2 regions of the Paenibacillus sp. FSL P2-0136 genome follow, and region 1 is predicted to be linked to the other one. Evidence: riboswitches for the same ligand, from Rfam matches in the RefSeq annotation. Region 1 holds a riboswitch; the other holds the start of a gene.

Region 1 (3,762 bases):
AATGACGCGGCGATCCCCAGCGGCTGCGCGTCGCCGACTACAATGTCTGCACCAAGCCGTCCGGGGGACTCCAATACGCCAAGTGCAATGGGGTTCGCGCTGACCACGAGCAGTCCCTTGGCCGCATGGATCAGCGGCTCAATCTGGCGCAGATCCTCAATGCCGCCGAAAAAGTTGGGCGACTGAACCAGAACGGCAGCCGTATCACTGTCAATGGCTTCGGCCAGCTTGGCAAGATCCGTTACCCCGTCTGCGTAATCAATCTCCACAATTTGCAGGCCCCAGGCATTGGCGGAGGTACGCAGTACCTGACGCGCTTCCGGGTGAACCGTACGGGAGACAATCAGCTTCTTGCGTTTGGTGGCACCTGCGGCCAGCACAGCCGCTTCGGACAGGGCCGTTGCACCGTCATACATACTTGCATTGGCGACCTTCATCCCGGTCAGTTCACAGATATAGGACTGGAATTCGAAGATCGCCTGTAGCTCACCCTGACTGATCTCCGGCTGATAAGGGGTATAGGCGGTATAGAATTCCGAACGGGAAATCACATGGTTGATGACGACCGGAACGTGGTGATCGTATAATCCGGCGCCAAGGAAGCTGGCATGGGTATCGAAATCAGCATTCTTGTTAGCTAGCCCCTTCATGTGGCGAAGCAGTGCGTACTCATCCAGCGCACCGGACATCGGCAGGGTTCCCTGGTAACGGACAGACTGCGGAATATCGGCGAACAGCTCATCGATGGACTGGATGCCTACGGTCTCCATCATTTCTGCGCGGTCTTGCCCGGTCATAGGCAGATAGCGGTGCTTCATTGCGGCTTCACTCCTTGGCTTCTTTTGTAGAATGGGGCTTTGATGACGGCAGCCTTGAGCTGCTTGCCGCGGATCTCTACGTACACCTCTGTACCGATCTCCGTATAGGCAGTATCCAGCAGGGCGAGTCCGAGATTCCGCTTCAGGGTCGGGGACTGGGTGCCGGTCGTTACTTCACCGATCTTTACTCCATCCGCGTATACGGGATAGTGGGAGCGGGGAATGCCACGGTCGATCATCTCCAGGCCCACAAGACGACGGGGCAGACCGGCTTCCTTCTGCTTCAGCAGGGCGTCACGGCCGATGAAGTCGCCTGCATCCAGCTTCACGAAGAACTGGACACCGGCTTCGAGTGGAGTGATATCCGCCGACAGCTCCTGGCCGTACAGCGGCAGTTTGGCCTCGAAGCGCAGCGTGTCGCGTGCGCCGAGTCCGGCAGGAGTCAGGCCATGCGGAGCGCCTGCTTCCAGCAGGCCCTTCCAGAGGGTAGCCGCCGTATCAGCAGGAGCGTACAGCTCGAAGCCATCCTCACCGGTATATCCGGAGCGGGAGAGCAGGACGCTGACGCCGCAGACCTCGGTGTGTTCGATGAAGTGAAAAGGCTTGAGTTCCGTTAGAGGAGCGTCCGTCACTTTGGCAAGGATGGTCTCGGCCAGCGGTCCCTGCAAAGCGAGCAGCAGGGTCTCATCCGAAATATTCTTCAGGGTAACCCCGCTGAACTCGGCGGTGAGATGCTCCTGCAGCCACTGGAAGTCCTTGTCGATATTCGACGCATTCACGACAAGCATGTAACGCTCCTCGCCCAGCCGGTATACGAGCAGATCGTCCACCACACCGCCGCTTGGATAGAGCATCAGGGTATACTGCGCCGCGCCGTCTTCCAGGCGGCTGACATCATTCGTGGTCATTCTCTGGAGGAAGGCTTCTGCGCCCTCTCCGGTAACCATGAATTCTCCCATGTGGGAGACATCGAACAGTCCGGCCTGATTGCGGACGGCTTCATGCTCCTTCACGATCCCTGTGAACTGAACCGGCAGCTCCCAGCCGCCAAAATCAATACACCTGGACTCCGCATACGCGGCATAGAGATCATAAAAAGGCGTTCTTCTCAAAGACTCCATCTCGTCACTCCCTTGGCTTTGATTACATACGAAAAAGGACAGGCGAAAGCCATTATGCACGTATGCATAAATGGACTTTCGCTCTGTCCTTGGTACCTGAGAGTTACCCTGCATTGCAGCGCAGGTTTCCCCGTTGGTGATCCGTGAAGCCTGCGGCGCAGGCATCCGGATGCTCTCCAGAGATGCGTCCGGCAAAGGTCCTTTTGCCTGAGAGATTCACCCATCCCGGGCTTACTCCTTCGGCGCTGTCTTCCTGTGAGACAGTCTCTCCCTATGCCATCATTCGCAAACCATATGTTTTTCTACTGACTCCATTAAACCGGGTAACCCTCCGCCCTGTCAATCAAAAAACGTCAAAAAGTTGACAAATTTAATTTTACTGTCAGTTATATTGACATTAGGCAAGCCGATAACTTAGGCTATAACTAAATTTAGAACTCCAATTACGGAAAAGAGGCGGCTTGGACATGAGTGAAGTGCTTGACAACCTGCTATACAGCGAAGAGCATGAGTGGGCGCAGCAGGGCGAGGGACGCGTAGTACGTGTAGGGATTACGGATCATGCGCAGCATCTGCTCGGCGATATCGTGTTTGTAGAATTCCCGGAAGTCGGCGCGGCAATCTCCGCTGGTGACAGCGTGGGCAGTATTGAGTCCGTGAAGACGGTATCGGAGCTATATTCACCCGTATCCGGTAAGGTGACCAAGATCAACGATGCGCTGGAGGCCAGCCCGGAGCTGATCAACGATCAGCCTTACGGAGACGGTTGGATTTTTGAGCTGGAGCTGGACGCAGAGTTCGCAGAGGCAGTAACCGGCCTGCTGGATGCGGCAGCGTACAAGCAACTGGTTGGGGAATAAAAGTTAGCTTTTTTGCGGAAGCGGATATTAATACGGCAGACCTCTCTTTATTACATTAGATGTTACTAATGTGAGAGGTCTGTCTTTTTGCGTCTGTATATTATTCCGTCTCCTGCAGCTGGCGCAGAACAATGAGTTCGACCCGGCGGTTCTTCTGTCTGCCTTCGGTGGTCGCATTATCATATGCAGGCCGGGTATCGGCATAACCCGCGTACTGGAAGGTATCGGGGCTCAGCCCCTCGTTGTCCAGAAAAAAGCGCAGGACGGACAGCGCCCGGGCGCCCGATAGCTCCCAGTTGTCTTTGTACACTGAGCCTGGCGTCACGGGAACATTGTCGGTGTGGCCTTCGATGCTGATGGTGGCGCCGATGCCGCGGAACAGGCCGGAGAGCTGGCGCAGTGCAGGGAGTGCAGGCGATTTCAGCTCAGCCTTACCCGCATCGAACAGGAAGCGGTCACTGAGCGTGATGGCAATGCCCTGCGGCTTATCGGCAACAAAAATCTGCTCACCCAGGTTATTCTCCTCCACGTATTGGGTGATAACGCCCATAAGCGCAGCCAGCTTCGCCTCCTGTTCACGAAAAGCAAGCTCGCGCGCAGACGGCTGGTGTCCAGCTCCATCTCCTTCTTGTCCGGCTGCAGGTGTATCTGCCCCGTGTCCATTGAGTCCGTTCGTATCCCCAGAGTCTGTGGCCGAAGGCGTGTCAGCGGTGCTGCCGTCTTCATTATGACCCTTCGAAACGTCAGTCCCAGTGATTCCCTGTTTGCCCTCCAGAACGCCGCTTCCGCCTTCCAGTACTGTACTTCCGCTCTTGAAGGTATCCGATAAGGAGCCGCTGACAATGGCATATTTCTGCGAATCGAGACTGCTCATAGCATACAGAATCACGAAGAAAATAAGCAGAAGCGTGATCAGATCCGCATAGGTAATCATCCAGCGGTCCCGGCTCTCTTTCCCTGCGG
Region 2 (3,762 bases), 470 kb from region 1:
TCTTCATCCTGAAATCAGTTTATGTATTGATTATACTGATTTCCTGTTCACTTTTCTCCTTACGGCTTCTAATGGAATACAGAACGAACAGCAGGATGAACCAGAGCGGGGTGAACAGCAGCGCCGGACGGGTCTCGGCAGCAAAGAGCATGATCACAAGAATGGCGGCGAACAGCGTCAGGACGGCATAGTTAATTACCGGGGTGAACGGCGCTTTAAATTTGGAAGCGGCATGTAAGTCCGGGCGGTTCCTTTTATACTTGATATGGCAGACCAGCACAACGCCCCAGACCCAGATAAAGCAAATGGCGCTGATCGTAGTCACGATGCCGAAGGCCTGACCCGGAATAAGCTTGCTGAGCAGTGCCCCGGCAGAGATCACCAGCGTGGAGAGGAATAAGGAATTCGCAGGCACATGATTCCGGTTCAGCTTGCCAAGCTGAGGCGAGGCCTGATTCCGTCTGCTCAGATTGTAGAGAATCCGGCTGGTCGAGAACATCCCGCTGTTGCAGGCGGAGGCTGCCGAGGTTAAGACCACGAAATTGATAATCCCCGCAGCAATCGGAATCCCGACCAGACTGAAGGTGCGCACGAACGGACTTTCAGCCGCGCTAAGCTGGGTCCAGGGATTAATGCACAGCAGCACGAAGAGCGCGCCGACATAGAAGAAGAGAATCCGCAGCGGAATTTTGTTGATCGCGGACGGGATGTTTTTCTCAGGATTAGCCGTCTCCGCTGCCGATACCCCCACCAGCTCCACGCCGACATAGGCGAATACCACCATCTGGAAGGAGAACAGGAAGCCCTTCACCCCGTTCGGGAACACGCCCCCGTGCTCCCAGAGATTGCGGACCGACACTGAGCCTGCATCCGTCTTGAACTGGGTCACCAGCAGGACAATCCCCAGGCCGATCAGAGCCAGAATCGTAACCACCTTGATCAGAGCAAACCAGAATTCGAGTTCGCCGAAGCTTTTGACCGTGAGCAGATTGAGTCCGAGCAGAATGATCAGGCAGATCACGGCCGGCACCCACTGCGGAATATCGAACCAGTACTGCACATAGACGCCCACCGCAATCACATCGGCCATCGCCGTCATAATCCAGCAGAACCAATAAGTCCAGCCCGTAATGAACGCCGCCCGCGGCCCCAGGTAATCCTCAGCAATGTCTGTAAAAGACTGATACCCCGCCTTGGAGAGCAGCAGCTCCCCCAGCGCCCGCATCACAAAAAACACGGCAATCCCCACGATCAGATACGTGAGCATGATGGAGGGCCCGGCCTGCTGAATGGCTTTACCCGATCCCAGGAATAAACCTGTGCCAATCGTACCTCCGATGGCGATAAGCTGGACATGCCGGTTTGCAAGCTCTCTTTTTAACTCTGTCTGTGCCATACCTGTTTCCCCCTTAGTGTATATGACGCTGTCCTGCCGGGTAACGCAAAAAGGAGACTGGATATCATCCAATCTCCCGGTTCATAAGAGGTTCCAAATAAGCGTCTGCAGCAGCGGCTAATCCGCACGGCAAAACACAAATCCGGTACTCTTCTGTCCTTTTGCCTGAGATTGTGAACCCTTCGGCGCTGCGGTCTCCCGCAGTCTCTCCAGAAGCTGCTCCAGCTATAGTGTGATCCATAGCCTTCATAGCTTGCGAATATTCAATTATTTGAAGCTGACTTCATGTAAATATTTTTCAATTCTATGCACAGTCCAGACTTCTGTCAATATCATTTGTTACTCTCGTGGTCATCGCCGGGTGTCCTGCACTGCTTCATTGCACGTTATTTAACCGTAATTTTGGTTTCCAGGTCTTTATAATAAGTTTTAGCCCATTGGCCCTGCTTGTCTTTGAACATCTTCCCGCTGGCATCTTTGGAATACGTAAAAGGCTTCACGCTAATGGACTTCGGAACGGCTGGGAATGCACTATAGTTCTGTTCCTCGGTACCGCTTGTTTTAACCTTCTCAAACGGCTTGCCCCACGGCGAGATCACATTCCCCTTCTCATCCACAAGGTCATATAACATTCTTTCCGGGTTCACCTTGGACTTGGCCGCTGCCGGAACTTCACCCTTAAAGGTCACCTGCAGAGACATCGTTAACGCGGTCATCTCGAAGGAATTCACCGTATAATTGAATTTGTTGTTCTTCTTGGAGACGCCCGGCTTCAGGCTTAACAGGGTCCCCAGCTTGTTCACTTGAACTTTGAAAATAAACGGCTCCTTCACCCCGTTGGCGTATGCCTTCAGCGTTAGGTCGAATTTGTCCGGGATTTGCTGCTTCATGGCTCCTTTGGTCAGCCAGATCAACGCCGTGTCCGTATCTTCCAAATTGGGAATGATGGAAGTATCAAACAGCAGCTTTTTCCCATTGATCAACACGTCCACATTCCTGGTCTGGTCCATGAAAGAACCGTTCTTGCCCACCGTCCCTCCCTCCTGCCGGATACCTGCGACAAGCTCGTTATTGTCATAGATCAGATCGGTTAGAGTCAGGGTCACCCCTTCCTGGGTCACGGTCTGATTCGGGGCAGCAGCAAGCCCTTTCTGGACAAGCGCCTTCAGCACGGTGCTGTCACTGACCGCAAAGGCGCTGCCAGCCTTAGTTGCCTTGTTGACATCGGCTGCCGCCGCTACGGGTACAGTGAATCCCCCGCCGACAACTGTCCCTCCGAGTACAACGGTTACTGCTGTTGCTATCATTGCTTTCTTCATCGTATTTAAGCTGATCGTGTACATAGTTTCTCTCCTTTGCTGATTAAGAATATACAGGTATAACGTTCCCCTGCTGCTATTTTGTGACAGGAGCGCAGAATAACATCCTACTTGCACAAAGTCATTTTTGAATAAACAGGGTCATTTGCAAGAGAGAATTCGGTTCATCCGCTCTACTATAATAAGTTCATCCAGAACAAGTAGAGTGAGGTTAGAACTTATGGCAAATCCCGCACCACAAGCTATGAACACCAAGTTAGCGACACCGCCCCAGGGCCGTTTCGGCCGTCTGCTGCACAATATCGTGCGATACCGGGTGCTGCTGCTGATGCTGCTGCCCACCTCGATTATCTTTTTCATCAACTGCTATATTCCGATGTTCGGATTATTCATTGCCTTCAAGAACATCAACTACATTGACGGCATTATGGGCAGTCCTTGGGCCGGGCTCGACAACTTCCGGTTCCTGTTCGCCACCTCTGACGCCTTGCGCGTGACCATCAACACCGTGGGGTACAATGTGGTCTTCATTATCTCAGGACTCATCCTCTCGGTCTCGCTGGCCATTGCGATCAATGAGGTGCGTAACAAGCTGGCTTCGAAGTTCTTCCAGACCGTCATGATTATGCCGAACTTCCTGTCCATGGTCGTGGTCAGCTTCATCGTCTATGCCTTCCTGCACCCGGAGTACGGCTTCCTGGTCAAGCATATTCTGCCAATGTTCGGCTACTCCTCAGTGAATGCCTATATGCATCCTAACGCATGGCCTTACATTCTGTGGATCACCAAAATGTGGCACTCCATCGGGATCGGCAGCGTCATCTACCTTGCAGCCATCACCGGCATCAGCGAAGAGCTGTACGAAGCCGCGGTGATGGACGGCGCCAGCAAATGGCAGCAGATCACCAAGATTACCCTGCCGCTGCTCACGCCGATCATGGTCATTCTCACGATTCTTAACATGGGCGGCATCTTCCGCTCTGACTTCGGGCTGTTCTACCATGTGACCCTGGACTCCGGTGCGCTGCGCTCGACTACGGACGTCAT

The links. Region 1 has a riboswitch for glycine ahead of gcvT (glycine cleavage system aminomethyltransferase GcvT). Riboswitches for the same ligand answer to the same signal wherever they lie in the genome.
Region 2: linked by a shared signal. The riboswitch ahead of NYE26_RS30080 (amino acid permease) and the one ahead of gcvT (glycine cleavage system aminomethyltransferase GcvT) in region 1 are both predicted to bind glycine.

The regions. Positions count from the first base shown of each region.
Region 1 is NZ_CP150244.1:6,576,480-6,580,241, reverse strand. It holds gene gcvPA (aminomethyl-transferring glycine dehydrogenase subunit GcvPA) at 1-818, opposite strand, end outside; gene gcvT (glycine cleavage system aminomethyltransferase GcvT) at 815-1,939, opposite strand; glycine riboswitch at 2,125-2,222, opposite strand; gene gcvH (glycine cleavage system protein GcvH) at 2,407-2,799, shown strand; gene NYE26_RS28070 (flagellar motor protein MotB) at 2,900-3,762, opposite strand, start outside.
Region 2 is NZ_CP150244.1:7,050,695-7,054,456, forward strand. It holds gene NYE26_RS30080 (amino acid permease) at 20-1,396, opposite strand; glycine riboswitch at 1,540-1,619, opposite strand; gene NYE26_RS30085 (DUF5643 domain-containing protein) at 1,783-2,739, opposite strand; gene NYE26_RS30090 (ABC transporter permease subunit) at 2,960-3,762, shown strand, end outside.